Regions from separate parts of the Micromonospora sp. URMC 103 genome, predicted to be linked through region 4. Evidence: riboswitches for the same ligand, from Rfam matches in the RefSeq annotation. Region 4 holds a riboswitch; each other region holds the start of a gene.
What was found. A riboswitch is a leader RNA that binds a small molecule or an ion and turns the genes downstream of it on or off. The one in region 4 is predicted to bind cyclic di-AMP.

Region 1: it holds a riboswitch for cyclic di-AMP, as region 4 does, so the genes downstream of both, ACSNOA_RS04095 (coiled-coil domain-containing protein) here and ACSNOA_RS11900 (C39 family peptidase) in region 4, are expected to answer to the same signal.
Region 2: it holds a riboswitch for cyclic di-AMP, as region 4 does, so the genes downstream of both, ACSNOA_RS25285 (coiled-coil domain-containing protein) here and ACSNOA_RS11900 (C39 family peptidase) in region 4, are expected to answer to the same signal.
Region 3: it holds a riboswitch for cyclic di-AMP, as region 4 does, so the genes downstream of both, ACSNOA_RS14460 (transglycosylase family protein) here and ACSNOA_RS11900 (C39 family peptidase) in region 4, are expected to answer to the same signal.

The regions. Positions count from the first base shown of each region.
Region 1 covers NZ_JBPQTR010000004.1:109,645-117,284, forward strand. The annotation lists gene ACSNOA_RS04085 (helix-turn-helix transcriptional regulator) at 58-402, opposite strand; gene ACSNOA_RS04090 (carbonic anhydrase) at 634-1,344, shown strand; gene ACSNOA_RS04095 (coiled-coil domain-containing protein) at 1,415-2,431, opposite strand; cyclic di-AMP (ydaO/yuaA leader) riboswitch at 2,436-2,566, opposite strand; gene ACSNOA_RS04100 (YibE/F family protein) at 2,733-4,097, opposite strand; gene ACSNOA_RS04105 (metal-sensitive transcriptional regulator) at 4,482-4,778, opposite strand; gene ACSNOA_RS04110 (heavy-metal-associated domain-containing protein) at 4,924-5,133, shown strand; gene ACSNOA_RS04115 (hypothetical protein) at 5,164-6,141, shown strand; gene ACSNOA_RS04120 (heavy metal translocating P-type ATPase) at 6,153-7,640, shown strand, end outside.
Region 2 covers NZ_JBPQTR010000005.1:2,611,294-2,618,933, reverse strand. The annotation lists gene surE (5'/3'-nucleotidase SurE) at 1-341, opposite strand, end outside; gene ACSNOA_RS25300 (PfkB family carbohydrate kinase) at 338-1,318, opposite strand; gene ACSNOA_RS25295 (SRPBCC family protein) at 1,490-1,960, shown strand; gene ACSNOA_RS25290 (hypothetical protein) at 1,994-2,512, opposite strand; gene ACSNOA_RS25285 (coiled-coil domain-containing protein) at 2,651-3,718, opposite strand; cyclic di-AMP (ydaO/yuaA leader) riboswitch at 3,723-3,854, opposite strand; gene ACSNOA_RS25280 (cation diffusion facilitator family transporter) at 3,993-4,907, opposite strand; gene ACSNOA_RS25275 (HelD family protein) at 5,014-7,131, opposite strand; gene ACSNOA_RS25270 (alpha/beta fold hydrolase) at 7,256-7,640, opposite strand, start outside.
Region 3 covers NZ_JBPQTR010000005.1:255,938-263,577, forward strand. The annotation lists gene ACSNOA_RS14445 (FUSC family protein) at 1-1,268, opposite strand, end outside; gene ACSNOA_RS14450 (putative quinol monooxygenase) at 1,339-1,671, opposite strand; gene ACSNOA_RS14455 (hypothetical protein) at 1,909-2,247, opposite strand; cyclic di-AMP (ydaO/yuaA leader) riboswitch at 3,143-3,328, shown strand; gene ACSNOA_RS14460 (transglycosylase family protein) at 3,327-4,004, shown strand; gene ACSNOA_RS14465 (hypothetical protein) at 4,407-4,991, shown strand; gene ACSNOA_RS14470 (aldo/keto reductase) at 5,011-5,847, opposite strand; gene ACSNOA_RS14475 (AfsR/SARP family transcriptional regulator) at 6,144-6,344, shown strand; gene ACSNOA_RS14480 (SEC-C metal-binding domain-containing protein) at 6,373-7,425, opposite strand; gene ACSNOA_RS14485 (SDR family oxidoreductase) at 7,502-7,640, opposite strand, start outside.
Region 4 covers NZ_JBPQTR010000004.1:1,785,109-1,792,748, forward strand. The annotation lists gene ACSNOA_RS11885 (acyltransferase family protein) at 1-1,200, shown strand, start outside; gene ACSNOA_RS11890 (hypothetical protein) at 1,293-1,706, shown strand; gene ACSNOA_RS11895 (hypothetical protein) at 1,846-2,613, shown strand; cyclic di-AMP (ydaO/yuaA leader) riboswitch at 2,974-3,117, shown strand; gene ACSNOA_RS11900 (C39 family peptidase) at 3,344-4,174, shown strand; gene ACSNOA_RS11905 (alpha/beta fold hydrolase) at 4,390-5,124, shown strand; gene ACSNOA_RS11910 (CDP-glycerol glycerophosphotransferase family protein) at 5,136-6,851, opposite strand; gene ACSNOA_RS11915 (D-ribitol-5-phosphate cytidylyltransferase) at 6,893-7,640, opposite strand, start outside.

The DNA of each region.
Region 1 (7,640 bases), 1.7 Mb from region 4:
TCCGCGGCTCGGCGAGGCCGCGGCGTCACGGCGACCGTGCCGGTCGCGGCTCGGGAGCTACCGGCCGTCGGCGGCAGGTGGATCGGCGGGTAGCTCGGTGAAGAGCGCGAGCAGGGCGCCCACCTCGCGGTCCGCCTCGGCGGGGTGGCGGAACCGGCCGGACGGGTTGATCGTGTACTCGTTGCGCCGGCCCACCCGGGTGCGGCTGAGATAGCCGCCCGTCTCCAGGTCGGTGACGATCGCCTGCGCGGCCCGCTCGGTGACGCCCACCTCGTCCGCCACGTCGCGCAGCCGGGCGGTGGGGTTGCGGGCGATGGCGAGCAGCACGTGTGCGTGGTTCGTGAGGAAGGTCCAGTAGCGGCCGCTTTCGTACCCGCTCTCGCTCGTCGCCATGGCCGCCATCGTAGGGGCCGCCGGCCGCTCGGCGGCGTTCTCGATGCCCGCGCGGGCCCGCCCGCGACCCCCGCCCGTCGCCGGGCTTCGAATACCTGAAACGCAAATCACGTATACCTTGACGTGTCTTGCACCGGGTGTGACCGTTGGTCACAGCCTGCGACCCCTGGCCGCAGGGACACTCCGGTGACCAGCCCGGGCACCGCCAGCAGCAGCGACGTGGAGAGCAGAGGTCGGGGTATGAGCGGAGCGGGATCGGCCGAGACGCACCCGGGAGCACAGCGGAAGCACGGACCCGCGGATGCGGTCGTGGCTCCGCCGGCGCCCGGGCCTGAGCAGGCCCTCGCCGAACTGGTGGCCGGCAACGGCCGCTTCGTGGCCGGCGCGCCGCGCCATCCGAATCAGGACGCCGGACACCGCGCCGCCCTCGCCGGCGGGCAGCATCCGTTCGCGGTGATCCTCGGCTGCTCCGACTCCCGCCTCGCCGCCGAGATCATCTTCGACCGCGGCCTCGGTGACCTCTTCGTGGTCCGCACCGCCGGGCACACCTCGGGGCCCGAGGTGCTGGGCAGCGTCGAGTACGCGGTCACCGTGCTGCGTACGCCGCTCGTCGTGGTGCTGGGGCACGACTCGTGCGGTGCGGTGCGGGCGGCGCGGGAGGCGGTCGCCACCGGCACGCGGCCGCCCGGCCACCTCGGCGCCGTGGTGGACGCCGTGGTGCCGAGCCTGACCCGGGCCGCCGCCGAGGGTGTGGACGACATCGACGGGATCGTCGACATCCACATCGCGCAGACCGTCGAGGCCCTGCTGGGCAACTCCTCCGTGCTGGCCGACGAGGTCGCGGCCGGGCGGTGCGCCGTGGTCGGCATGTCGTACCGGCTGGCGGCCGGCGAGGTCCGCCAGGTGGCGGCGGCCGGCGTGCTCGCGGCCGACTCCGCTCCGGCGGTCTGACCGCCACCACGTACGCGACGAGGGCCGCCCCGCGCGGTGCGGAACGGCCCTCGTGCGGCGTGCTCGCCCGCTACAGCAGCGACATGTGCACGTGGTCGGTGTGGTTCGACGGCCCGCTGTACGACTTCCAGCCCGTGGCCGGGAACCAGATCTGCCGGTTCCAGATCACGTAGTAGATGCCGAGCCGGTCGGCGTTGCGGATGAGGAAGGCGGCGACGTTGTTGCCGTACATCCGGGTGTCGTTGTTGTGCCACGGCGAGAAACCGCTCTTCTGCAGCGACCAGTCGCAGGCCCGGCCCTTCGGATGCTCCCACGGGCCGCCCGGTCGGTAGCAGCCGACGAACCGGTTGAAGCCGGCCCGCTTGACCTCCTTGTACGCGTGCAGCGTGCGGGGGGTGATGCACCCGGAGGTGGTGGGGTCGTCCTCGCTGCACGACTCGGGCTTCCAGTCGCCGTCGGCGGTCCGGCCGGGGCCCACCCGCGCGACCGGGGAGGTGGCCGACACGAGGCCGCCGGTGAATCCCTGCCCACCGACCAGGGCCAGGGCCTTCTCGGCCTCGCGCTTCTGCTTGGCCATGATGGCCGTCTGCTTCTGTTGCTCGCGTACCTCGGTGTCGATCGCCAGCTTGGCGAGCTCGGCGCGGTTCTTCACCTCGTTGATCCGGGCCAGCTTCTCCGAGTTCACCATGTTGAGCTCGTCGAGGCCGGTCGCCCGCTCGACGAACGAGTCCGGCGTGTCGCTGCCCAGGAGCACGGCCACCGCGCCGATCCGGCCGGTCCGGTACGACTGGGCGGCGATCTCACTGATCTGCGGCGCCAGCGCGTCCAACTCGGACTGCGCCTTCTTCACCTCGAGGGTCAGCTCGGCCTGGCGCCTCTTGGACTTGTCGAGCTTGCTCTTGGCCGCCGAGTAGTTGCGGTTCGTCGCCTCGATGACGTCGTTGATGAGGGGAGGATCGTCGTCCTCGTGCCCGGACGGGGTGGGCGGTTTGGGTGCCGCGGACACCGGGACCGGCCCGACGAGCACGGTGCAGGCGGCGATCACGGCCACCACGGGTGTCAACCAGCGGCGTAGGGGTGCCGTCACAGTGTTCCCTTCCGTCGACCGCCGACCGGGTTAGCTGACGGGTTCGGGGCGGAAGTGGCCCCTACCGCTCGCGCGGATTCACCCCGGGTACCTGGGTTCCCGGCTCGCCGGGTGGCGATTGGGCGGTGGCCCCGCAGGCGCCGCTGCGCGCCTTCGGCGGTGACCGACGGCGAGGTTACCCGAGAGTGCTCCCGGGGATCTACGCCCGGATGCCGACCAAAAGCGTCATTTCGCCATAACGCTGGGTAGGGAGTGACGCGATCGGCAGCCGGTCGGGCCGGCGTGCTCACGCTGAGGAGTGTCACCATGCGCTGTCCGTGCTCCTGTCGGACTCGGGCCACGCGCCGGGGGCGGCGTGGGGCGGTGTCGCGGTGCGGCGCGGGCCGGGTCGGGAGGAGGCGAGCGCCTCCAACGTCTCGGCCGGGTCGGGAGCCGGTCGGGCGGCCGGAGCCGGCGCGGGATCGTGGGCCTCTGGTGCGGCGACGTGGCGGCCGGCCGCGGTCACCACGGCGGCCAGGCCGGTCGTCAGCGGTACGGCGGCGATGAGGCCCAGCGTGGCGACCGCGCTGCGGACGATCTCCTGGGCCATGAACTCGCTCGTGAGGATCTGCGTGACCGGGCGGGAGTCGGCGGTGAGCAGGAGCAGCAGCGGCAGTGACGCGCCGGCGTACGCGAGCACGATGGTGTTCACGGTCGACGCGATGTGCGCGCGCCCGACCCGGGTCGCGGCCCGGTACAGCTGGAGCCGGGAGAGGGTCGGGTTCGCGTGGGCCAGTTCGGTGACCGTCGCGGCCTGGGTGACCGTCACGTCGTCGAGCACGCCGAGCGAGCCGATGATGATGCCGGCCAGCAGCAGGCCGTGCAGGTCCACGTCGGACCGGAACATCGACAGCGTGGTCGCGTCCTCGCTGCCGAAGCCGGTCAGGTGGGTGGCGGCGGTGGCCACGGTGCCGAGGAGCCCGGTGAGCACCAGGCTGCCCAGGGTGCCGAGCACGGCCACCGAGGTCTGCGCGGTGACACCGTGCGTCAGATAGAGCACCACGAACATGATCAGGGCCGCGCCCACCACCGCGACGAGCAGCGGGTTGCGACCCGCGCTGATGCCGGGAAGCACGAAGACGAGCAGGATGGCGAAACTCGCGGCGAGGCCGGCGAGCGCGGCCAGCCCCCGCCACCGGCCGAACGCGACGATCGCGGCGGCGAAGACCACCGCCAGCCAGATCAGTGACGCGCCGCGCTGGTGTTCGGCGATGTTCCACAGGGCCGACGAGGGGTCGGCCGGATCGGTCAACTCCACGAGGATCACCTCGTCGCCGACCTCGACCGTCGGCGCTCCCGGCCCGGCCGGGACGGGCGTCTCGACCTGCCGGCCGGCGGCCGGGCCGCTCTCCACGCGTACGCCCACGGTGCCGCAGCGCTGCGGGCCCGTCCCGGGTGTCCCCTCCGGCTGCTCGGGCGCGGGCGGGCACGCCTCGGTCGTCACGCGGGTGACGGTGCCGTGGTGGCGCGGCGTTTCGGCCCCGCCGATCGGCTCCGGCGTGTCCCGAGGCCACAGCAGCAGGGCTGCGACCACCGTGGCCAGGACGAGGGGGACCACCGCCGCGACGAGGATCCGTCGTACCCCGGGCGGGGCGGACGGCGCGGGACGGGTGTGGTCGGCGCCCAATGCGAGTCTCCCAACGATTCCGGGGCGGGGTACGTGCCGGCGGGGCGATCGGTTTAGCCGGGTGGGGCGACCCGCACCGGAGGCGCCTCGCGCGACCCCGGGATGGCCGGCCGGCCGGGGGTCGCCGACGGGCCGGCGGGGCCACCCGGGTCGCCGCAGGCGGACACCGCGGGTGCCCGGCGGCGTGGGCGGGCCGGGCGGCGCGGGATCCGGGGAGCCATCGTGGGAATGCTAACCAGGCGCACCTCCCGTCGCAGGTCGCACGGGCAGGTGTCGCCGGCCGGGCACGTCGGGCACGTCGGTCGAGTCGGGCCACGCGCACGCCGCGGTGCCCGGGTGTCGGTGACACGCCGGTCGAGCTGTCCCGGCGTGCGGCGCCCGGGGTCAGCCGCGCTTCATGAGGCGGCCGACGGCGGCCATCATCTCGGTCGCCATCTCGTCGGCGCGGCCCTCGGCGGCCCCCTCGTGCATGCAGTGGCGGGCGTGCCCGTCGAGCAGCCCGAGCGCGACCTTGTCGAGCGCGGCCTGGATGGCGGAGATCTGCGTGAGCACGTCGATGCAGTAGCGATCCTCGTCGACCATCTTCTCGACGCCGCGCACCTGCCCCTCGACGCGCCGTAGCCGCGCGAGCAGTTGATCCTTGCTGGCGGTGTAACCGCGGATCGGAGTCGGTGTGGTCATGCCGTAAGGATAGCGTACCCCCAGGGGGTATGGTACGTTCCTCGTGGTGCCGATACCCCCACCCGGTATGGGCACCACCAACGGCAGGAGTCCGCCCTCCTATTACCCCTGGGGGGTATAGGATGGGTGGTGGAGGGAGAGATCCATGGTCACCACGACGTACCAGGTGCAGGGCATGACCTGCGGCCACTGCGTGAGCGCGGTGAGCGCCGAGGTGGGCGCCATTCCGGGCGTCGACGACGTCCAGGTCGACCTGGCCAGCGGCCGGGTCACCGTCACCAGTGACAACCCGCTGGACACCGCGTCCGTGCGCGCCGCCGTCGACGAGGCCGGCTACGACCTCGTCGAGGAGTGACCGGCGCCTGAGCCCGTGGGAGGTCCCACCATGAACACCACGATGAAGCTGAGCGCCTTCGCCCTCGGCCTCGCGGCGGTGTTCGGCGCGGCGTACGGGGTCGGCCGGGTGGCCGGCCCCGTGGCCCCCGCCGAGTCCCGCCACGACGACACCGCCGGCCCCGGCCACGGCGCCACCACCGAATCCGGCCACGGCGGCACCGAGGGTGCCGCCGGGCACCTGCCGGGCGGCCTGCTCGTCTCCGACCGCGGCTACACCCTGACGCCGGTCCGCGCCCCGGCCGGCGAGTTCGCCTTCCGGATCACCGGCCCCGACGGCACGCCGGTCACGGCGTACGACGTGGCGCACGACAGGCGCATGCACCTGATCGTGGCGCGGCGCGACCTCTCCGGCTTCCGGCACGTGCACCCCGAGCTGGGGCCGGACGGCACCTGGCGCGTGGCCTCCCCGCTCGGGGAGCCCGGCGTGTGGCGGGTGTTCGCCGACTTCACCCCCACGGGCGCCGGCCCGTTGACGCTCGGCGTCGACGTGACGGTGCCGGGGGCGTTGACCGACTGGCCACTGCCCGCGCCCGCGACCACCACGACGGTCGACGGTTACACGGTGACGCTGGCCGGCGACCCGCAGCCCGGGCGCACGGCCGAGCTGACGGTGACGGTCAGCCGCGACGGGACACCCGTCACCGACCTGGAGCCCTACCTCGGGGCGTACGGCCACCTGGTGGCGCTGCGCCAGGGCGACCTCGCGTACCTGCACGTGCACCCCGACGGCGCGCCCGGCGACGGGCGGACCCCGCCCGGCCCGGCGGTGACCTTCCTCGCCGAGGTGCCCTCGACCGGCACCTACCGGCTCTACCTGGACTTCAAGCACGGCGGCGCCGTGCACACCGCGGAGTTCACCGTCGTGGCCGGCGCCGCGGCGCCCTCCGGCCCGACGCCCGCCACCCCGAGCGCACCCGCCCCGACCGGCGACGCCGGCCACGGCACGCCCGGCCACGGGCACAACTGACGGGAGCCGTGATGACCACGACCAGCAGCACGCCGCTGCCGACGGCACCGAACCTGATCGAGCTCTCCATCGGCGGCATGACCTGCGCCTCCTGCGCGGCGCGCATCGAGAAGAAGCTGAACCGGATGGAGGGCGTGTCGGCCAGCGTCAACTACGCCACCGAGAAGGCCACCGTCCGGTACGCCGACGACGTCACCCCGGACGAGCTGATCGCCACCGTGGAGAAGACCGGCTACACGGCCGTGGTGCCGCCCCCGCCCGCGCCGGCCGGTGCGGCGGCGGCCGAGACGCCCGTCGACGAACTGCGTACGCTGCGGACCCGGCTCCGGGTCTCCGTGGCGCTCACCGTGCCGGTGATCGTGCTGGCCATGGTCCCGGCCTGGCAGTTCGACTACTGGCAGTGGCTGTCGCTGACCCTGGCCGCCCCGGTCGTGGTCTGGGGTGGCCTGCCGTTCCACCGGGCCGCGCTGGTCAACCTGCGGCACGGCGCCGCCACCATGGACACCCTCGTTTCGGTGGGCACCCTCGCGGCGTTCGGCTGGTCGCTCTGGGCGCTCTTCCTCGGTGACGCCGGGATGCCCGGCATGACCCACGCGTTCCGATTCGACATCACCCGCTCCGACGGGGCCGGGAACATCTACCTCGAGGCGGCGGCCGGGGTGACCGTGTTCATCCTCGCCGGCCGCTACTTCGAGGCCCGCTCCAAGCGGACCGCCGGCGCCGCGCTGCGTGCCCTCCTCGAACTGGGCGCGCGGGACGTCGCCGTGCTGCGCGGCGGCGTGGAGACCCGCATCCCGGTCGACCAGCTCGCCGTGGGCGACCGGTTCGTCGTACGACCCGGCGAGAAGATCGCCACCGACGGGGTGGTCGAGGAGGGCACGAGCGCGGTCGACGCCAGCATGCTGACCGGCGAGTCCGTGCCGGTCGAGGTGGCCCCGGGCGACACCGTGGTGGGCGCGACCGTGAACGCGGGTGGCCGTCTGGTGGTCACCGCGACCCGCGTGGGCGGGGACACCCAGCTCGCGCAGATGGCCCGCCTCGTCGAGCAGGCCCAGAGCGGCAAGGCGGCCGTGCAGCGGCTGGCCGACCGGATCTCCGGTGTCTTCGTACCGATCGTCATCACGCTGGCGGTGGCCACCCTCGGCTGGTGGCTCGGCACGGGAGCGGGCCCGACGGCCGCGTTCACGGCGGCGGTCGCGGTGCTGATCATCGCCTGCCCGTGCGCGCTCGGGCTGGCCACGCCGACCGCGCTGCTGGTCGGCACCGGCCGCGGCGCGCAGCTCGGCGTCCTCATCAAGGGGCCGGAGGTCCTGGAGAACACCCGGAAGGTCGACACCGTGGTGCTCGACAAGACGGGCACCGTGACCACCGGCCGGATGACCCTCGTGGACGTGCTGCCCGCCGACGGCACGGGGGCCGACGACCTGCTCCGCCTGGCCGGTGCGCTGGAGGCCGCCTCCGAGCACCCGATCGCCCGGGCGGTGGCCACCGGCGCCGCC
Region 2 (7,640 bases), on a different contig from region 4:
TGCAGGACGGCGCGGCCGGCGTTCGCGCCCCGGTTCACGCCGGAGAGCACCACGGACGGGGGCGGCCCGAACGCGCCGTGCACCGCGATGAGCGTGATGAAGCCGGGCGAGCCGCCGACGCCGTACGCGGGCACGCCCGGCAGGTCGGGCAGCGGGTGGTCGCGGACCACGACGTGCCCCTCCCGCTCGACCGCCGTCATGGCCGCGCTCATGCCGCTCGCCTCCTCGAGCGGGGCCGCCACGACCACGTCCAGCCCCCGGTCGACCGCCGCGCGGGCCAGCGCCTGGATGCCGGGCGCGCCGATCCCGTCGTCGTTGGTCACCAGCACGCGCACGGTCATCGCTCGGCCGCCCGGCCAGCCAGCTCGTCCGGGGTGGTGCGTTCCTGCGGCCGCGCGTCGGCGGGAACCAGCCGCACCCGGTCGACGAGACCGGCGATCGAGTCCGAGCGTCCGGTGCCGAGACCGTGCCGGGTGACGTTCAGCGCCCCCGCCGCCGCACCGGTCCGGATCGCGGTCCGCAGGTCGCCGCCGGCGGCCACCACGGCGGCGACCCCCGCCGTCATCGAGTCGCCCGCCCCCCGCGGGTCGGCCGCCTGGAGGCGGGGCATCTCGACCTCGAACACCTCGCCGTCGACCAGCGCCAGCGCCGGCCGGTCGGCCCGGCTCACCACCACGCTCTCGGCGCCCGCGGCGTGGAGGTCGTACATGGCCCGGGAGAGCTGGTCCTCGTCCTCGCCGGCAGCGCGACCGTCGCGGATCAGCTCCTCGTGGCTGACCTTGAGGAAGAACACCCCGCCGTCGAGTACGGCGGTGAGGTGCTCACCGGAGAGGTCGACGACCACCCGGCCGCCGTTGGCGCCGAGGTCGGCCGCGAAGCGCCGGTAGAGGTCGGGTGGGACGAGCGCGGGGTCGTTCGGTCCGCTGAGGACGCTGACGGGTGCGCGCAGCCCCTCACCGAGAGCGAGGTTGTACAGCTCGTCGAGCTCGTGCCGGCTCAGGGGCTGGCCGGGCACGTCGACGATCTCCTGCCGGGAGCCCTCGCGCCGGTCGTGGACGTACCCGCCGCTGCCGCCGGAGTCGCGGACCACCACCTTGAGGTCCACCCCCTCGCTCACCAGCAGCGGCTCGAGCACCTGACCGATCTCGCCACCGAGAGCCGTGCAGAGCACCACCTCGCCGCCGAGGGAAATGATCATCCGGGCCTGCCACACGCCCTGGCCGCCGGGGTGCAGGTGGATCTCCGGCTGTCCGGTGGGCTGGTCCACCGTCACCGTGAGCAGCGGTGTGGGGGCGAAGACCATCACGTGCCCGCTCATCCGCCGTACCCGCCTGTCGTTCCGCTCGTTCGTCGCCGCGTCATCGCGCCAGTGTGCCCGGCCAGGTGACGGTCGCGCGGCAGGTAACGAAAACATCGGTGAATGTCGGGGGCATTGCGAGCGCGGCCCGCGTACGCGACGATCGGGCGACCGACGGCGGCAGGAGACGGTGTGCTCAGGCGCGATTCCTTCACGTACACCGTCCAGGCGCGCTGCACGCCAGCCGACGCCGCCGCGCTGCTCGGCGACCTGAGCCGGCAGGGCGAGCTGCACCCGTTCATCGTCCGGGTCCGCCGGCTTCCGACGCGGCCCGGGGCGCACGCCAGCTACGCCATCAGCGACCGGCTCCCGGCCGGCCCGGTGCGGCTGCGCACGACCTATCGGGCCGACGTGTTGATCAGCACGCCGGAGGAGATCGTCACGGTGGCCCGGCAGTGGCCGGCCACGACCGTACGCAACCACACCCGGCTGCGCGCCGAGCCGGGCGGCCTGGTCCGGGTCGACGTCGAGATCACCCTGGCCGCGCCGGCGCCGCTGTTCCCGTACGCCTTCCGGCAGGCCCGGGCCGCGCACCTCGCGCTCGCCACGCGGCTCGCTGCCGTGCTCGATCACGACCCGGACGACCCGACCCCGCCGGAGTGACCCGGCCGGCGCACGGGACGCCCGGGCGCCGTTTCAGGCCGCGCCGCGTCCGGCGGATGCGGGTGTCCGGCGTGTACCGCCCGGCGTGGCCCGGCGCAGCCGTCCCCACGGCTTGTAGGTGGACAGCACGGTCGCGACGACCATCAGGCTGGTCGACACGGCGGGCGCGATCACGAGGTCGGCCCGGTCCTCGGGCGGCAGGGCGGCGCCGAGATCTCCCGCGGCGCGCAGGTTCGGCGTGAGGAGGAACAGCACGAGCAGGACCATCACCGTCGTGATGACCAGCTTGACCAGCACCCAGCGGTGGCGGAGCAGCCCCCACGGCGTGAGCAGCGCGCTCGCCACACCGACCACCCACGTGAGCACGCTGAGCGGCGCGAACAGCGTCGTGCCGACGAGCGCCGCGACGGGGTAGACCACGGCGGGATCGGCACCGCGCAGCACGGCGATGCTGAGCGTGAGCAGCACCAGGTCGGTGCCGAGCCACCCGAGGGAGGTGACCAGGTGCAGGGTGAGCAACGCCTTGCGGGTGGTGGGTCTGGTCCGGGTCATGCCCCGATGCTGCCGGCCGGCGCGCCCCGGATCGTCCGGCGGCGGACGACACCGCTCCTACGTCCCGTGACGTACCGGAGGGGGCGGGGGCGCGTACGCGGGTGGCCCGCCACACGGCGGACCACCCGGGAAGCGAGGTCAGTACACCGAGAGGTGCACGTGGTTGGTGTGGTCGCTGGACGGGTCGCCGCCCGCACCGCTGTACGACTTCCACCCGCTGCTGGGCAGCCAGATCTGCCGGTACCAGATCACGTAGAGCACGGCGAGCCGGTCGGAGTTGCGGATGAAGTACGCGGCCAGGTTGTTGCCGTACGTCTTGTCCCCGCCGGTGGCGTCGCCGCCGAACCCGTTCTTCTGCGCCGCGAAGTCGCAGGCGCGGCCCTTGGGATGCTCGCCGGAGCCGCCGTTGCGGTGGCAGGAGACGTACCGGGTGAACCCGGCGGCCTTGGCCTGGTTGAGCGCGTGCAGCATGCGGGGGGTGATGCACCCGTCCGCCGGTGTGGGGTCGTTGACGCTGCACGACTCGGACGGCCACGAGCCGTCGGAGTTGCGCGGCGCCGGTGCGGCGTTCGCCGTGGAGGTGCCCCGGTTGGAGCCGCCGGAGGCTGCGGCCGCGGAGGCGTTGGCGACCTCGAGGGCGCGCTCGGCCTGCTCCTTGCGCTTGGCCATCACAGCGACCTGCCGGCGCTGCTCGGTGATCTCCCGGTCGAGCGCGGCCCGGGTGCTGTTGACCTCGTCGCGGGTGTCCCGCAGATCCCGTAGCGCCCGGTCCTCCTTGGCGGCGACCACCTCGAGTTCCGCGGCGCGGTCGAGGAAGCCGTCCGGCGTGTTGCTGTTGAGCAGCGCCGACACGGTGCTGAGCCGGCCCGTGCGGTAGGCCACCTCGGCGATCTCGCCGACCTTGCCGCTGCGCTCGGCCAGCTCGGCCTCGGTGGTCTTGAGCTGGGTGGTGAGCTGCTTCTGCCGCGCCACCGAGCGGGCGAGGGCGCTCTTCGCGTCCAGCCAGCCCTTGCTGGCCGCCTCGAGTTGGGCGCGCAGGCTGGGGGTGCCGCCCTCCGGGTCCTGGCCGGGGGCCGCCGCGGGTAGGGCGGCCGGGAGAGCGGCCGCCGCGGCGCTCGGGGTGATCGCGACGCAGAGGGCGAGCGTCGCGGCGATGAGGGCCGCCATCCGGGCGGCGTGTCGTCGTACGGGTGCCACTGCTGGCATGCACATGTCCTTCCGTCAGCCGCCGACCGGGTTAGCTGACGGGTTCGGGACGGAAGATCCCTACCGCTGACGCGGATGCACCCCACGAACGTGGTTCCCCGGCTCGCCCTTCCGGGCGATTAGGCGACGACCGCCGCCGGCACCGGTGGGTGCCGCCTGGCGGAGGCCGGGACAGAGCCTACCGGGACAGGTGGGGCGGACGCAGCAGTTGTGACTGTGTGTGCCCATGTGGTGACGTGGACGTTCGGTCGTCCGGTCGGAAAGCCGTCAACGGCTACCACTCGACCGGGCCGCAGGCCCCCGGGGCGGCCCCGGGCTCGATCTGCAGCGTGGCGTGCTCGATGTGGAAGTCCTCGTGCAGGGCGCTCCGCGCGGCGGCGAGCACCGCGCCGACCTCGGCGTCAGGCGCCATCGTGAGGTGGGCGGAGGCCACCTCCATGCCCGAGGTGAGCGTCCAGACGTGCAGGTCGTGGACGCCGGCCACGCCGGGCACCGCGGCCAGCCGATCGTGCACCGCGGTCACCTGGAGGTGCTCCGGCGCGGCCTGCACCAGGATCCGCACCGCGGCCCGCCCGAGCCGCCACGTCCGGGGGAGGATGAACACGCCGATGGCGACGGCGACCACCGGGTCCGCCCACCACCAGTCGGTCACCGCGATGAGCGCCGCCGCGCCGATCACGCCGAGCGAGCCGAGCAGGTCGCCCAGCACCTCGACGTACGCCCCCTGCACGTTGATGCTCTCCCGCGCGCCCGAGCGCAGCAGCGCGAACGCGCCCACGTTGGCGAGCAGGCCGAGGACGGCGACGGCGAGCATGGGGCCGGCCAGCACCTCCGGCGGGTCGCCGAACCGGCCGACCGCCTCGACCACGACGTAGACGGCGACGCCGGAGAGCAGCACCGCGTTGCCGAGCGCGGCGAGCACCTCGAGGCGGTAGAGGCCGAAGGTGCGTTGCGGATCCTGGCTGGCCCGCCGGCTGGCGGTGATCGCTGCGAGGGCCATGCCGATGCCGAGCACGTCGGTGAACATGTGCCCGGCGTCGGAGAGCAGGGCCAGCGAGCCGGTGCGGAACGCGGCCACCGCCTCGACCACCATGAGCCCGGCGAGCAGGCCGAACGCGGCCCAGAGGCGGCCACGGTGGTGCTCGGCGGCGTTCGCCACCGACCCCCCGTGGTCATGACCTGCGCCCACCGACTCACCCTTCCGCCGCCGCTCCGGACCGGTCAAATATATGCTCACATAGCTATGTGTGCAACTGTCGGGTCGGAATCCCGCCCACTCGCGGGCGGGCGCTCCGTCAGCCGGTCGGCTCGATCGTGGTGAGCCGCTGCGTGGCCCGGGAGAGCGCCACGTACAACGTCCGTACCCCGGAACCCGCGTCGGCGCGGATCTCGCCTGGTGCGATCAGCACCACCCCGTCGTACTCCATACCCTTCGCCTCCAGGCTGGTCACCACCTGGAGCCGGGGCGCGCCGAGGGCGCCGAGCCAACCGGCCACCTCGCCCCGCCGCGGAGCCGGAGTGATCACCCCGACCGTCCCCTCCACCTCGCCGAGCAGCGCCGTCACGGCCGTCACGGTGGTCGTCTCCAGCTCCGCGGCGGGCACCGTGAGCTCCACGGGGTCGACCCCGGTCGTGCGGACGGCGGTGGGCAGCGGCAGGTCCGGGTCGATCCGGCGGATCTCGGCCGCCGCCACGGCGAAGATCTCGGCCGAGTTGCGGTAGTTCGTGGTGAGGGTGAAGTGGTGCCGGCGCCGGCGGCCCAGCGCCTGGTCCCGGGCCCGGGTCAGCTCCGCCGGGTCGCCGGTCCACGCCGTCTGCGCCGGATCGCCCACCACCGTCCAGGACGCCAGCCGTCCGCGCCGCCCGATCATCCGCCACTGCATCGGCGAGACGTCCTGCGACTCGTCGACCACGACGTGCGCGTACTCCCGGTAGTCCGCCGGGCGCTCGCGGGCCGCCTCGCGGGCGGCGCGCTGCCGGTCGGAGGACGTGCTCAGCTCACGGACGCCGCCCGCGAGCTGGAACGGGTCCCGCTTCGGCCGGGCCGGCTGCACCGGCTTGCCCAGCAGCGCGTCCAGCTCGTCCAGCAGCGCGATGTCGGCGATGGTGAGCCCGTCCGTGTCCAACGTCCGGTACGCGGCCTCCAACAGCCGGATCTCGGCGCCGGGAAGCAGGCCCCCGGCGTACCGGCGCAGCCGCTCCGGACGGGCCAGCCAGCCCAGCACGTGCCGCGGGTGCAGCCGCGGCCACCAGGCCTTGAGGAACTCCCGGAACTCGGGCCGGTCGACGATCTCGTCCTCGAAGACGCGCTGCTCCGGCAGGCGGCCGATGCCCAGCCGGCGGGCCTGCGCCCAGAGCGCCGCGAGGACGCCGTCGAAGCCGGCCCGGCGCGCCTCGTTGCGGCGGGCACCGCGCGGCAGCGCCCGATCCCGGATCGCGTCCAGCTCCCGCCGGTCCAGCCGCAGCAACTCGCCCCGGTAGAGCAGCCGCAACTCCGTCGGGCCGTCCGGCACCGCGTCGCGTGCCGCCCGTTCCAGCACCCGGCGCATGCGCAGCGACCCCTTCACGGCGGCCACCTCGGGCGGGTCGGTGCGGGTGGCGCTCATCCCCGGAAAGAGCGTGCCGAGCGAGTGCAGGGTGGCCGTGTCCTCGCCGAGGGAGGGCAGCACCGAGGCGATGTACTCGACGAAGACCGAGGACGGGCCGACCACGAGGATGCCGCCGCCGGCGTAGCGGCTGCGGTCGGAGTAGAGCAGGTACGCGGCGCGGTGCAGCGCCACGGCCGTCTTGCCGGTGCCGGGGCCGCCGGAGACGATCGTCACCCCCGAGCCGGGGGAGCGGATGGCCTCGTCCTGCTCCCGCTGGATCGTGGCCACGATGTCGCGCATGCCCCGGCCGGTCGCCCGGGAGAGCGTGGCGAGCAGCGCGCCGTCCCCGACCACCGCCATGTCCGGTGGGGCGGCGCCCGGGTCGAGCAGGTCGTCCTCGATCCGGGTGACCCGCTCGCCGCTGGACTGGATCATCCGGCGGCGCACCACGCCGAGCGGCTGCGCGGGCGTGGCCTGGTAGAACGCGGCGGCGGCCGGGGCGCGCCAGTCCACCACCAGCGTCGTCGCGTCCTCGTCCCGGATGCCGAGCCGCCCCACGTGCAGCACCTGACGGTCGCGCAGGTCGAGCCGGCCGAAAACCAGCCCCTCGTGTTCGGCGTCGAGGAGGTGCCGCCGCTGCGCCGCGTGGAAGACCATGGCGTCCCGCTCGACCAGCGCCCCGAAGTTGCCGACCCGGGCCAGCCGGTAGCCCTCCTTCTCCGCGCGGACCGCCGACCGCCGCAGCTCGGCGAGTCGGGCGTACACCCGGTCGAGATGCCGCTGCTCGACGGCGATCTCCTGCGCCAGGGTGGTCTGGTCGGTCACGCGCGCTCCTGAGTCCCGTCGGCGGCGGGCACCGCGGTACGCCGCGGGCCGCGCGCCGGGCCAACCGCACGAGGGTACGGCCCCGGCCGGCCGCACCGCCTCCGAGGTGCGACGGAGCGCGTCGTCAGGCCCCGGCCGCGGGCGCGACCCGCCCGGGCGGCAGGGGCCGGCCCCGCACCTGACCGAGCACCGCGAGCAGGGCGGCGTTCACCTCGTCGGGCCGCTCCATCATGAGCATGTGCCCCGCACCGGGGCAGACGGTCAGGTCGGTGGCCGGCAGCGCGGCGGCGATCGACTCGGCGCACGGCGGCGGGGTGAGTCGGTCCCGGTCGCCGACGAGCGCGGCGGCCGGCAGGTCGGCCAGCTCCGCCAGGGTCTCCAGCCGGTGCTGCGCGCCGAAGGAGGCCCGGAAGCCGCCGATCGAGCGGAGCGAGGCGCGGGCCACCGCCGAGGTGACGAGGCGGATGTCGGTCGGGTCGCAGTGATCGCCGAAGAGGAGCCAGCGGATG
Region 3 (7,640 bases), on a different contig from region 4:
AGCGACAGGGCCCCGGCGACCGCGCGCGCGACGGCCAGGGCCACCGCCAGCCGCAGCGCCGACTGGAACGGCGCGGACCGGATCGTCAGATGTGCCCGGAACTGCTGCCAGTACAGCGTCCACGGGTCGCGCCGCCGGTTGGCGAACAGGTCCTGGTAGGCCCCCGCCGCGGCGTCTTCGCGCCCGGCCGGCGCCCCGGCGGCCACCCGCGCGGAGATGGCGAGGATCCGCACCTGCTCGGCGACGCTCAGGGTGGCCGCGTCCAGACACAGTTGCGGTACGAGGACGGTGCCGTCCCGCGCCGTCGGAACTCTGGGCTCGGCCCGTTCGGACGCGGCGATCAGCGCGTCCAGGCCGTCGAGCGTCACGGCGGGTGCGCCGTGACGCAGGGCGCGGCCCGCCGCCCGCGTCGTGCCGGCGCAGCCCGTGAGCAGCCGCGCCGCCACGTCGGGGCTGGGCCCCGGTGGTGGCGTCTTCGCCGCCAGCCGTGCGGTCTTGATGAGAAGCACCTGCATCGACGCCACGCACGCGCGCAGCGCCCGGTCCTCGACGTCGGCGGCGGTCGGCCGCTGCTCCGGCGGCAGGTCGGCCAGCCGCAGCCGGGCCACCGCCTCGGAAGCCGCGGCGTGCCCGGCCTCCCACTCGTGCGGATCGCGCTGGCCACACACGGTCGCCGCCGTCAGGTCGAGGAACACCGCGAGGTGGTCCGCGGCGTCCGCCAACCGCTGCCGGTAGGGCACGGGCGGCGGGTCGGGCCACACCAGCATCTCGGCGGCGGCGAGCAGCACGACGCCGAGCGTCATGCCGATCAGTCGCTGCGGGAGCGTCTCCGGCTGGTACGGCGGGAAACAGGCGAGGATGTAGAAGAGCTGCAGAGCGCCGACCAGGCCGATCAGGCGTGGCCCTCCGACGCCGGCGAACGCCACGGCGAACCCGATGACGAGCATGCCGGCGGTGGCAGCCCAGGTGTTCCCCGCGAGCAGGGTGCCCGCCACGACGAGCGACCAGGCCACCGGCAGCGCCGCCACCAGGATTCCGGCACGCTTGCGGGCGGAGCCCGGCACCTGTGCGAACGCGCCCATCGCGATCGCGCCGAAGAGCCCGTACGTGGCCAGGGTCGCGTCGCCGACGCCGTAGCGACCGCCGTAGAAGACGGCCGAGGCGACGAGGGTCAGCCGTACGGCGCGCCGCAGGACCACGTACCCCGGGTCACGGTGCCGCACCCACGCCAGGAGGCCGGTTCCGAGCACGCTGGACCCCCGTCGCACGCACCTCATCCCCGGGTCATTCTTCCTCCCCGCAGCGGGGCGCGGGACGGCTTCGGGACAATCCCGGCGGCTACCCCCGGTCGGGCACGGCCATCTCGCCCAGCTCCGACCAGTCGTCCTGCGGGACCGTCACGTTGACGATGCGGGGCGTCTCGGCCAGGTACTGCGGAAGGGTGCGCTGGGCGGTGGTGAAGTGCGCGGACTGCACGTGCGCCGCGCCGGCGTCCCCGTCGCGGAACGCCTCGACCAGCACGTACTCCGTCGGGTCGTCGATGCTGCGAGACCAGTCGAACCACAGGCAGCCCGGCTCGTCCCGGGTGGCCCGGGTGAACTCGGCGGCGATCTCCGGCCACCGGTCGGCGTGCTCGGGCAGCACCCGGAACTTGGCGGTAATGAAGATCATCTGGTTCCTCCGGACACCGCTGGGGCGCCCCCCGACCGGGGCGCCGGACGGCGTCCACGGTAGTCGTCGGGTGGACCGCGTGCGGTCCGGCCGGAGAGGGCCGTGCCGGTGAGCGCACGCCGAATTCCGCCTGCCGTGGCGCGCCCCGGCCGGGCCACGGGTCGTCAGCGCCGCTCAGCTCCGGCGTCGCCGATCGGTCCGCAGCCCGGCCCGGCCTCGTGTCGTCCTACCGGGCGGTCACGCCGCGGACGCGGTCGCTCCCGTTCCACGCTGCGCCGGCTGCGCGGTGGCGCGTCGGGCCGCCGGCACCACCGGGGCACCGGACCAGCCGGTCGACTGCTCGGCCGGCGCCGGAGGCGTATCGGCGCTCTCGCCCTGTGCCGCGCGCAGGGCCCGCTGCGCGTTGTTCCACGCCGTGCACGGCCAGGGCTCGCCCGCGCAGAGCAGGTTCCGGCAGCCCCCCTCGCCGTCGGGCTCGTGCGCGTCGGCCACTCCCACCGCGAGCTTCCACAGCAGCGGGTCGGCCACCCCCTCGGGACGATCTGTGACGCCCTCGGTACGGTCTGTTTCGGACATGGTTCTCCCCCCTCGGTTCCTGTGCCGCCCTACCTTCACCGCTGTGCCCCCCGGGTAAACCCCCGGCCACCGGGCGACATCGGCCGTCGGAGAGTTCCCGTCCTGGATTCTTGCCGACGGGGCGACCCGGCTCACCTGCTGTGCGGCCGGGTGTCACGGTCGTCACCACAGCGCGGGCGCCGTCATCCGCGCTCCCGCGACCGCCCTCCGCGGTCCGATTTCGATGTCGGACCGCCCGGGTCGCCGCGGGAGCTGACGGTGCCCGCCGTCCAGCCCGGCGGCGCGGGTGGCGATGCCGAACGCCCAGTCCGGCGCCGCGGGGTGACGGTGCCGCCGTCCAGCCCGGCGCCACGAGGGCGATGGGTGCCAGAGCGCCCCCGCGCCGCGCACGGGTGCGGCCGTGCCGGCGGCCGGTGCCCCACGGTGACCCTGCGGACGATGAGCCCCGACCGGTCGACATGATCCGCACCAGATCGCCGAGCTGGCGGCATCCCGCTCACCCGGACCCCGCCACATCGGCGATATGGAGTCGATCAGGCTTCAGAGACAGGAAGTCGATCAAGCTTCCGAATGGCCGCCCCGACGGACGTCCGTGCCGCCCCAGAACCGGGGCAGCTCGACAGGGGCGGATCCAGCCCGTCCAGGCCGATGCCGACCACGTCGGTCGGGACGCCGAGCTGGGGAAACAGGGGCCCCGGCCCAGGCGAGAAGGCTCGCCCGAGTGTGCTCCGCTTCGTCCACATCGGTCCGTCGCGCGCGCCGTATCGCACGCTTCCGCCACGGTCGCAACTCGACACCGGGGCGCCCCGCGTGAGCCGGTGAACAACTTCACACGAAGTGGGCGATCCCCCCGAACGGTGCCTAACGTCGGTCAGGTCCGCCAACGCGGACACCGCGACCGGTAACGCCAAATCCTGCCGCCGGTCGCCGGCACTCGTCACCCAGGCAGGAGCGGGGGACCCACCGTTCTCCGGCGCCCAGCGATTCCGCGCTGCGGCACCTCGGGGTGAAGCCGCCCAGGGCGGCCGGGCACCTCAGCCCGAACCCGACAGCTCACCTCGCCGGCGTGGAGGACATCCATGACATCTTCGTACAACGCCCGCCACCGTGCCGTCAGCACCCGTCGCGTCGCCGTCGGCACCCTCGCCGCCGGTGCGGTAACCGGCGCCGTCGCCGTGTTCGGCGCGGCGGCGCCCGCCCAGGCCGCGGTCAACTGGGACGCCATCGCCCAGTGCGAGTCCGGTGGCAACTGGCACATCAACACCGGCAACGGCTACTACGGTGGCCTCCAGTTCTCCCAGAGCACCTGGAAGGGCTACGGCGGCACCAGGTACGCCGCCCGCGCCGACCTCGCGAGCCGCGGCGAGCAGATCGCCATCGCCGAGAAGGTGCTCGACGGCCAGGGCATCGGCGCCTGGCCGACCTGCGGCAAGAAGGGTGGCTCGACCTCGTCGAAGTCCACCGGCTCCTCGTCGAAGTCGACCGGCTCCTCGTCGAAGTCCACGGGCGGGAGCGAGCGCTCGTCCGGCGGCAGCAGGTCGACGGCTCGCACGGAGAAGTCCACCACCCGGACCGAGCGGCGCACCACGGTACCGGCCAGCGGCGACACCTACGTGGTCAAGGCGGGCGACACCCTGTCGCGGATCGCCGAGGCGCAGGACGTCTCCGGCGGCTGGCACGCCCTGTACGAGCGCAACAGGCGCGTGGTCGGCGACGACCCGGGCCTCATCTTCCCGGGGCAGCGCCTCGGCCTCTGATCCACCTCGCGCCGGTGATCGCCGGTGGCGTACCAGCGTGCGTCCGGGCACCCACCACCGGTGGGTGCCCGGCGCCGTCGCTGGACCCTCGGCCGCGTCGTCCGCGACACGTCCCGGCTAGCGCGGGGGCGCGGGCGGCTCCGGTGGGCGTCCGCGGGAGTGCGCGGCGCCGGCCACCGCGATCCCGGCCAGGACGAGAGCGGGCGCTCCGCGGCTGCCCCACTCGTCATCGACCCGCCCGTTTCTACCGGTTCCGACCACCTTTCCGCAGTCGTACCACACCGCACCGCTGTGACAGGACGGTGTAGGTTGCCCGCCCCGCGGGGTCGTTCAGCGGAGGCAGTCAGTACCCGGTCCGTAGCGGGGTCGCGCGCGCATCCATCGATGGTCGACACTGGAACGGTGACGAAAGCGCTCCGGGCGGCCACCGTCGCCGCACTCCTGCCGGTGTCGGCCGCCTGCGACGGCTCGGCGCGCGACGTTCCTCCCGCGGCCGCTCCGGGATCGCCGTCCGCGTTCGCCGCCCCGCCGCTACGGCTTCCCGACGCGGGCGCCGGCGGCGCCTGCCCGACCAGTGAGGCGCGTCCCTGGTCCCGGCCGGACCAGGCCGTCCGGGTGCTCGGCCCCGGGCCCGTGTACCCCGTGGCCGACTACTTCGGAGGTGGCGCGGTGCTGGGCCTGCGCGACGCCGACCGCCAGCGCGACGGCACGTACGAGAAGAAGGTGCGGTGGATCGCCGAGGGCTACCAGGGGCCGGTGCTCGTGCGTGCGGCGCGGATCGACGGGCCGGGGAGCGCGAGCGCCCGGTTCGCGTACACGGGCGAGCCGCGCGACGGCGGGCACTACGCGCTCCTGACCCACACCGACAGCGACCTGCCGGGCACCACGACGGTGGCGGGCCCGGGCTGCTACGCGTACCAGGTCGACGGCACCACGTTCAGCGTGACGATCGTGTTCCGCGCGGAGCCCGCGCCCGGCCCCGCCTGAGAGGGCGCGGCACGGACGCTCAGAACTCCTCGTACACCGCCGGGTCCTGATCCGCCAGGCGCCCGTCGGGGCGGCCGAGCGCCGTGATGGCATCGACCTCGGCGTCGGTGAGCGTGATGTCGAAGACGTCGAGGTTCTCCCGCTGCCGCTGCGGGGACGCGGCCTTCGGCAGCGGGATCACCTGGCGGGCCACGTGCCAGGCCAGGATCGCCTGCGCCGGGGTGACGCCGTGCGCGGCCGCGACCTCCGCGACGACCGGGTTCTCCTGGAGGTCGTTGCCCCGGCCGAGGGGACTCCAGCCCTGGACGAGGATGCCGTGCTCGCGGTGGTAGTCGATGGCCTCCTGCTGCGGGAAGTACGGGTGCACCTCGATCTGGTTGACCACCGGTGCGACACCGGTCTCGGACACCAGCCGGTCCACGTGCTCGGGCAGGAAGTTGGACAGGCCGATGTGCCGGACGAGGCCACGCTCCCGCGCCTCGATCAACGCCTTCCACGCCTCCACGTACAGGTCGACCCTCGGGTTCGGCCAGTGGATCAGGTACAGGTCGATCCGTTCGAGCCCGGTGCGGTAGACGCTCTCCTCGATCGTGGTGAGCGCCTCGGCGTACCGGTGGTGGCGTCCCGGGAGCTTGGAGGTGACCACCAGTTCGTCCCGCACGCCGCCCTCGGCGCGGGCGGCCCGACCCACCGCGCCCTCGTTCTCGTAGTTCACGGCGGAGTCGAGCAACCGGTAGCCGGCCCGGATCGCGTGGGTGACCGCGTCGACCCCGTCGGACCCCTTGAGCCGGTACGTGCCCAACCCGATCGCTGGCAGGACGGTGCCGTCGGCGGCCGTCAGGCTGGGAATCGCCATCGTCGGTCTGCCTCTCCTCGACCGGGGGCCCGGCCCCCGGGCCGCGTCGCCGGGTCGGCGCCCGGCCCGGCGGCGTCGGGTCGCCGCCGGCCCCGTGACCCTACCCGCAGGGCCGGCCCGGCCGGGCCGCATCGTGACGGTCCTCGCCACCGGACGCGGCGCCGCCGTGACGTCGACGACCGCCACCTGGGAGAACGCGTCCCGACAGGGCGTGCCACCGATACGATCGTGCGCGTCATGCTGCTGCGGGGCTCGGTCCCCTCGAGGTCGAGATCGACACGGGTGCCGCCGTCGACCTGGGCGGTCCCCGCCAACGTGCGGTGCTCGCGCTGCTGCTGTCGGCCCGCGGCGAGGTCGTGCCCGTCGACCGGATGATCCACGACGCGTGGCGCGGCGAGGCGCCGCCCCGGGCGATCGCCTCCCTCCAGGCGTACGTGTCCCACCTGCGCCGCCTGCTGGAGCCGGCCCGGGAGCGCCGTGCGCCGGCCCGCCGCTGACGGCCGCCCGGACCGGCCCGGGCGGCCGTCAGCTACGGGAGCGCGGCAGGCAGCACTTCTTGTACTTGAGGCCCGAGCCGCACCAGCACGCGTCGTTGCGCTCCGGAGGCCAGGCGACCCGCGCGTCGGGTCGGGCCTCCAACTCGCGTACGTACCCGGCCCGGACCTGCGGCTCGGCGGGGTCGCCGCCCTGGCGGCCGGCGTACCCGGTCAGCCCGTTCACCGACGCGCGGAGCACGTGCAGCCCGGCCGGGCCGGTTCCCGCGAGGCGCACCAGCTCCTTCTCCAGCCGGGCGCGGTGCGCGTCCCAGTCCGGCCCGTACGCCTCGGTGAGGCCCGCCTGGTCGGCGAGCAGCCGGTCGAACTCGGCCTGCGGGAAGAACAGCAGGTCGGGTTCGGCGGTCTGCTGCTGCTGGGCCCGGCGCAGCAGCTGACTCTCCACCCGGTCGGCGAGGTCGTCGGTGCGGTCGTGCGGCAGGTTCAGGTCGCGCCGGACCCGGTGCCGCTGCTGGAGCAGGAAGAACAGGACACCGGGGGCCTCGGGCGGGCCGACCTCCACCGCTTCGTGACCGGCGGTGGACACCGCCTCCGCCGGCTCCCCGGCGGCCGTTTCGCGCTGGCCGAGCAGCGTGTCGACGGCCTCGCTCAGCCATTCCTCGGCGGTCGCCGACCGGCCGCCGGCGTCCAGCGCCGCGCTCACGTACGCGGGCGCGTCGGGCTGTTCGACCAGCAGCGGCCGGAGCGCCGTGAGGTCCGCCATCGCCTCGTCGTCGCGGCCGCCCGTGCGGAACAGGATCCGGGCGCGCAGCGCGCGGGCGAAGCCGGCCCGGGGGTCGTCCCCGGACGGGTACGCGGCCACGGCGCGGTCGGCGTACCGCAGTGCGGCGTCGAGCCGCGTCCGGACCTCGGCGATCTCCGCGGCCAGGGTCAGCGCGTCCCCGGCGTCACCCGGCTCCGCGAGCCGGCCCTGCTCCACCGCGTCGGCCAGCTCGGCGGCCACGCCGAGCGGGTTGGCCGCCCCGAGCGCCGAGCGGCGGATTTCGGCGAGGTCGGCGCTGGTGATCACGTCTTTCGTCGGCACGATCTCACGGTACGTCGGGGCTCGCCCGGAACACCGGCTGATCACGTGTTACGCCCGTCTCACGCCGCCGACCCGGTCACGCGAGGGTGTGGTGCCCGGCCTTCACGACCTGGTCGTACTCGCTGCGCCGGGCGTCGTACGCGGGCTCGAGGAAGGCCTCCGAGTCGGGGCCCACGGGTAGGCGCAGCGGCGGGGACTCCATCCCGCCGAGCCGC
Region 4 (7,640 bases):
CCCACGGCGGCACCACCCGCACCACCGGCGCCGGCGGCCGTCGTCGCCCGGCTGCCCTCGTTGACCGGGCTGCGCTGGATCGCCGCGCTGCTGGTCTTCGGGTTCCACGCGGGCACCATGCGCATCATCGCGGAACCCGACTACCAGCACGTCGTCGGCAAGGTCTTCAGCCTCGGTCTGTCCGGGGTGGAGTTCTTCTTCATCCTCAGCGGGTTCGTGCTGGTGTGGTCGGCCCGACCCGGTGACACCCGGTGGCGGTTCTGGCGGCGCCGGTTCGCGAAGATCTGGCCGAACCACGCGCTGCTCTGGGCCCTCGCGCTGCTGGCCGCGTTCTGGTTCGCCGACCCGGTGCGGCTCGACGTCGCCGTGGAGAACCTCCTCCTGCTCCAGGCGTGGGACCCGCGGGAGGGAGCCTTCTACAGCGTCAACACCGTGAGCTGGTCGCTGTCCTGCGAGTTCTTCTTCTACCTCTGCCTGCCGCTCGCGATGCCCCTGCTCCGTCGGGCCCGGCCGTGGATGCTGTGGGCCGTCGTGGTCGCGGTGCCGCTGCTGATCCTGGCGCTCTGGCCGGCGCAGGCGCTGGTGCCGGCGGAGAACCGCTGGTGGTTCACCCAGGTCTTCCCGCTGACCCGGTCGTTCGAGTTCTGGATGGGCGTGGCCGCCGCGGAACTGATGCGCCGCGGACGCTGGCGGGGGCCGGGGCTTCTGTCGGCCAGCGTCACCTTCGTCGTCGTCTGGGTGGCGGCCGCCGGGTGGATCCGCGCCGAGTTCTGGGCCGCGCTGCTGTCGGTCGCGTACCTCCTCGTCATCACCGCGGCGGCCGACGCGGACGTGCGTGGCCGGCGCTCCCCGTGGCGGTCGCGTCCTCTCGTCTGGCTCGGCGAGGTGTCGTTCGCCTTCTACCTGGTGCACGTGTTCGTCGCGACGACCGTGCTGCGGTTGACCGGCGACTGGGGGACCGGCCTGCCGGGTTGGCAGGGGCCCGCCGCGGTGTTCGGACTCCTGCTGGCCAACCTGGCGCTGGCCGGGCTGCTGCACCGCTGGGTGGAGAGGCCCATGATGCGCCTGCTCGGCCCGCGCCGGTCCGGCCCGGCCGCCGCCGTGGCGCCCACCGTTCCGCGGCCCCGACCGGCGGCCGACGGGGACGAGGGGGAGGCGGCACGCGCCGCTGACCGTCACGCCTACGTCGACTCCCGCTGAGACCGTCCGCTCTGGCCGGTGCGGTCGGCGCGGCATGTCCGACACGCCCGGCATCGATGCGTTCGGGCCACTGTGGCGGTAGCGTTTGTCGCGTGCTTCCCGTCGCGCTCACCTGTCCCCTGTGGTGGGTCGCGCGGTGGGCCGCCCGGCTGTTGACCAGCCTCGGGCTCCTCGGCTCGCTCGCCCTCCCCGCGGCCGCCGCCGCGCCGCTCGGCGCTCCCGCTGCCGGCGTCGACACGTCCGTCGACCTGCACACCGCGCTCGGTCGGCTCGGCGACCCGGGCCGGCTCGTCGTGGTCGCGCACGTCACGGCGCCCGACCGGGCGGTTCTCGTCGGCGCCACGACCGACCCGCACCGGTCGTTCGACGACTCGGTGCCGCTCGACGCTGTCGTGCCCGGCGCGTCGGCGCGTGTCGCCGGTGACGCCGTCACCGGGCCCGAGCCCGATGTGCCGCCGGCGTCCCTTCCGGCCGCCTCGGCCCCCCGCGCTCCGCCGGGCGCCTGAACGTCGCCGGCGGGAACGGCCTCCCGCCCCACCGCACCTCGATCCTGCTTCCGCACCCGCCGCCGCACTTCTGTGGTCCCGACCACGCTCCGGCCGGTCGTGCGGTCCCTGTCGCATCCGCTGCCCGTGAGGTGCCGCCATGGAGAAGACCGTCCTCTACCAGTTCCTCGTCGAGGTGCCACAGGCCGCCGCCATCTGGTCGGGCCTGCTGGTGCTGGCCCTCGTCGTGCTCACCGTGCTGGTCGCCCGCCCCGAACGCGACCGCCCCGAGGACGACGCGGCCCCCGCCGTCCCCTCCGACCGCGAACTCGCCGCCGCCGAGGCCGCCGACCTGCGCCGGTACGCGGAGGAGGTGGCCGTCGCGGCGGCCGGCGCAGCGCAGACCGCCCGCCGCCGCCGCGGCGAGTGGCTGTCCGCCCAGACGGACCTGGAGCGGGCCTGGGCCGCGTACGACGAGGCGGAGACCGCCGCCCGACGGTTCGCCGGGGCGGGTAGCCTGTCCACGCCCCGTACGCCCCGCACACCCGCCGAGTACGCCGCCCGGGAGCGGCACCTGCACCGCGCGGCCGCGGCGGCGCACTGGCGGGGCGAGCTGACCCTGCACCAGCTCGGCGAGGTGTTCGGTCACCGCAACGGCTGGGACCCGCGGCTGCACCCGGTCGAGCAGGAGGTGCGACTGACCCGGGTCGTCCGGGACACGCGGCTGGCCGACTACCGGGCCGCCCAGGAGCGGGAGCGTGCGGCCTGGCGCGACGCCGAACTCGCCGCGGACGCGGCGCGGGCCCTCTCCGCCGAGGCGTACGCGGCCCGGGCCCGGCTGCGGCCGATCCGGGTGCCGGCCGCCGTGCCCGCGGCCGAGCCCCGCCCGGCCACCGCGCCTCGCTGGCGCCCGGCCCGGGTGGGCTGAGCCGGCTCACCGTCGATCCCGGGCTCGGCAGCCGAGTTGGTCAAAGGCTCGGGGAGGAAGCCCACCGCGCTTCCGGTGCGGAATGTTCCGTGAGCCCCGTCACAGCGCCACCGAAACGGTCAGGAGGGACAGCCCGCCACAATTCCTCGGGCCGATCGGGTGCCTTCCCGCCCCGCTGTCCCGTTGTGTCCCGGGGGCGCCGACGGAAACGCTCGTCCCATTGAGTCACGTCAGTGGCGCTACGACCGGAAAAAAACGCGCTCGGAGCAGGTTTATGCAGGTGGGGAGGGGTTGGCAGGCCCGGTACCGACCAGTACTGTCGGCCCGTCCGGTGCGGTAACCGATCGCAAGAGGCGACGCCGCGCCGACCCGCTCAATCGTGACCATCACGAGCCGGGGACCCACGTGCACGTCCGGGGTGAATCCGCGAGCCACGGCCCGCGGTAGGGCGATCTTCCCGCCCGAATCCGTCAGCTAACCCGGTAGGCGGTGTCGGAAGGAGTTCCATCCTCGTGCAGCACCACCCCACCCCTCGGCCCTCTCCGCCCCTCCACGGCACCGCGGTGCCCGCTCCCGCCCGTCCCGTAGCGACGAGCTGAGCCCGGCACCCGCGTCTTCCCGCCCGGCCCGCCGGGCGATCCCCTGAGCGCCGCACCGCCCGCGGACGACCTCCGCGCGGTGACGCCTGCCCGGATCCGGGCGCGCTCTCCCCCTGAACCGTGGAGGAACTGTGAAGCACACCCTGAAGCGTCAGCTCCGCCGGCTGGCCTCCCAGCGCCCGTACCAGATCGCCGCCGCCTCCGCCGCGGCCCTGACGCTGGCCACCGGCGCCGGCGCCCTGATCAGCGCCACCGACGACGCACCCGCCGGGCGGGCCTCCGCCGCTGTCGCGGAGCTGCGCAGCGACACGGGCGTCGCGTCCCGAGGCGAGGAGCGGACCGCCCCGTCGCCCAGCGACGCGCCCGAGACCGGTGCCCCGTCGTCCCCGAGCGCGTCCCCGGCGGCCAAGAAGACCGCGGACCCCGACCTGACCCGCAAGCCGGCGCCCAAGCCGCCGGCCAGCAAGGTCCTCGACTACGACTACCAGGCGCAGACGACCTACTTCTACTGCGGCCCGGCCGCCACCCGCAACGCGCTGAGCGCCAGCGGCATCGAGCGGAGCCAGGACGCCCTCGCCGCGCAGCTCGGCACCACCGAGATGGGCACCAACTCCGCCGAGGACACCACCCGCGTGCTGAACGCCGTGGTCAAGGGCAGCCCGTACCGGACCCGGATGTTCCCCGACGCGCCGAGCCCCGCCCAGATGGACCAGCTCCAGGCCGACGTGGTGCGGGCCATCACCGACGGGCGCGGCGTGGTGGCCAACATCGTGGGCGACGCCACGGACGTCGACGGCGGCTGGCACTCGTTCTCCGGCGGGCACTACATCGCCGTGGTCGGCTACCGGGACAACGGCCGGACCGTGAAGATCGCCGACTCGGCCAACCCGGCCGTGCCGTCGTACTGGATCACCACGATCGACCTGGCGAACTGGATCACCACCCGCGGCTACTCCGCCTGATCAACCGCGTTACCGTCGGGCGCCGGCTCCCGGAGGGGCCGGCGCCCGCGGCGTTGGTGCCCCGGCGTCAGTACGTGACGAAGCCGTACCGGCCCGCGGGACTGTCCGCGGGCGTTCTGCCCGGCTCGGACGCCGGACTCCACAGTGGCCACCGCCGTGCCGTCCCGGCCGGTCGGCCGCTCGTGCGCGGTCGTGTCCCGTGGCAGACTGCGCGCATGGTGGATGCCCCGGGTGGCCGACCGGTCCTGCTGCTCCTGCACGGCATGGGCGCGACCGGCGACGTCTGGGCGCCCTGGGCCCCGCTGATCGAGAGCCGCTGGGCGGGGCGCTGGCTGGCACCGGACCTGGCCGGGCACGGCGGCGCGCCGCCGCTGCCCGCGTACTCCTTCGCGGCGCTCGCCGAGCGCGTGGCCGCCGCGCTCGCGCCGAACGACCGGCTCGTGGTGCTGGGGCACTCGCTCGGCGGCGTGGTGGGGCTGGCCCTGGCCGCCCGCGCCGGCGGGCCGCCCGTGGCCGCGGTCGTGGGGCTCGGCATCAAGGCCGTCTGGTCCCCGGCGGAGCTGGCCAGAGCGCGCGAGCTGGCCGGCCGCCCCGTCACCTGGTTTCCGAGCCGGGACGAGGCCGCCCACCGCTACCTGCGGGTCTCCGGCCTTTCCGGCCTGCTCGCCCCGGACCACCCGGCGGTCGACGCCGGCCTGCGCGAGGTCGACGGGCGGTGGCGGCTCGCCATGGACCCGGCGGCGTTCGCGGTGGGCGAGCCCGCCCTGCCGTCGCTGATTTCCGCCACCGACGTGCCCGTGCTGCTGGCCCGTGGCGAACACGACCCCATGGTCACCGACGCGCAGCTCAAGGAGCTGGGCGTGCCGGTGGCCACGCTGCCGGGGCTCGGGCACAACGCCCACGTGGAGGACCCGGAGGCGGTGCTGGCGCTCGTGGACGCCTACCGCTGACCGGTCGACGGTCAGGCGGTGGGGGAGAGCGGGGCGGTGCCCGGCTCGACCGGGCGGCCGACGCGCGGCGCGACCGGGTCCCAGCCCGGCGCCAGCTCCCGGCGGGCGGCGTCGAGGAACGCCTCGGCGTACGTCTCGACGGGGAAGTCCCCGAGGTAGCGCCGCCGGGTCGACCAGCGCTCCGGCGCCAGCGGGTCGGCGCCGAGCAGCCGGTCGAGCACCTCGTCGAGGTTGGCCATGTCGCGCCGCAGCACGTAGCCGGCCGTGGCGAGCGGGAACCGTTCGGTGAACGCCTCCCCGTCGCCGCCCATGTCCGTGACCGCGAACGGCTTGCTCGAGTAGAGGTAGTCCGAGATCACCCCGGAGACGTCGGAGACCAGCGCGTCGGAGCGGTTCACACACTCCACGAGGCTCAGGTCGCGGCTGGCCGCCGTGCCCCAGAGATGCTGCCGGCCGGTCCGGGCGCGGTCGGCCGCCAGCAACTCGGTGAGCCGGCCGAGCTGCCGCGCCGAGGCGGGGTTCTGCGTGGTGTACGGGTGGGCCCGCAGGATCACCGTGGCCCCCCGGTCGAGCAGCCCGCGTAGCAGCGGCTCGGCGACCGGCAGGGAGCAGTAGTCGGCGTCCGCGTGGTGTCCCGTCCACGTCGGCGTGTAGAGCACGGTGCGCGGCGCGCCGGCGGGCAGCGGCTCCGGACGCACGGCGATCGACTCCACCTGCGGGCGGCCGACCACCACGAACTTCTCCGCCGGGATGTCCACCCCGGCCCGCGCGTACCGCTCGATCGCCGCGGGCCCGGCCACGAAGATCCGGTCGAAGATCGCGGACACCGGGTTGGCGCTCGGCGCCTTGTCGCTGTCGCCGTGGTGCAGCTGGATGTGGGTGAGCTGACTGAACCGGATGCAGTGGCTGTTCTTGGCGCCGTGGTTGACGTAGAACGCCACCTTGAGGCTCGGCACCAGCACCTCGTCCATGGCCCGCAGGGTGGGGCAGTAGACCACGGGCGCCGTGGTGGCCGCCGCGACCGGGGCCAGGAACTCCGGCTCACGCAGCAGCACGAGGAACGGCCGGCCGATCCGCTCGAGGTACGGCAGCCACATGGTGACCTGGTACTCCGAGCCCGGCGGGGCGGAGAAGTAGAGCAGGAACTCCGGTTGGTGGGCCCGCACCGCCCGGCCCACGGCCCCGCCCCCGGCGGGGGGCCGGAAGCGCCGCCGGGCCAGGTCCAGCGCGACCGCCGCGGCGCCCGCGCCGACCAGCAGCGCCGCGACCAGCGCCACCCACGCCGGCAGGGTGGCCGCGGCGGCCAACGCCACCACGGCCAGCAGCCCGAGCAGGGCCTCGCCGAGGTGGGTGGCGGCCAGCGGCGTCCACGACCGCACCCGCAGGTTCGCGGCCCGGGTCTCCAGGTTTCCGGCCTGCCGCAGCGGCCCCACGAGCAGGACGAGCCCGAGCAGCAGCAACGCGGTGACCGCGAGCGCGGGGTCGAACCCGTCGTCGAGCCGGCGGGCGTACCCGACCAGGACGGCCGCGGCGATCAGCGTCGTCTCGGCCGCGGTGTCCGCGCCCGGACGGATCCGCCGCTCCACGGCCGCCGCGCCGAGGGCCGCCACCGCGAGCGCCAGCCCCCAGCCGGTCGCGCCGGTCAGCGCTGCGAGGAGGAAGGCCAGCACGGCCAGTCCGATGCTCAGGCACCGGGCGATCAGCTTCCGGACGAGGTCCCCACGCATGTCGCTCCGATCATCGCCGTCCCGGTCAGGCTCCGGCCGTTTCAGCCGGCGGTCGCCGCGGACGCGGCCGCGGTGGCGCCGGCCTGGGCGGGCACCGCCGGCGACGGCGCCTGCGGGGTCTCGCCCGGTGCCCGGCGTACGTCGATGACCTGCCCGGTGAGCTCCGAGATCAGCACGTCCAGCGAGGCCTGGGCCACCGCCTCGGCCGAGAGCAGCGTGTGCTCCGGCTCCTCGCCGAAGGCGCGGGTGCGCATCGGGGTGGCGGTCCGCTCCGGGTTGATGCAGTTGACCCGTACGCCGGACTCCGCCCACTCGTCGGCGAGCGCCTGCGTGAGGTTGACGAGCGCGGCCTTGGTGGCCGAGTAGAGCGCGTAGCGCGCGCGACCCCGCGTGTACGAGCTGGAGGTGTAGAGCAGCAGCTGGCCCTTGGTCTGCTGGAGGTACGGCAGGGCGTGGCGGGCCACCGTGACGGGGCCGACGAAGTTGACCTGGAGGACCCGGTCCACGGTCTCGTCGTCCATCTCGGTGAGGGTGCCGCGCTCCAGGATGCCGGCGGTGACGACCACGTGGTCGATCCGGCCGGTCGCCTCGAAGGCGGTCTTCAGGGCGGCCTCGACGTCCTCGGGGCGCTCCACGTGCGTGCCCGTGCTGCTGCGGCTGAACGGGAAGACCTGCGCGCCGTGGCGGCGGGCCAGCTCGGCGAGGTCGTGGCCGATGCCGTAGCTGCCGCCGAAGATCACCAACGTGCGGCCGGTCAGCTCCTCGCGGTAGCTGCGGTGGTCGGCCAGG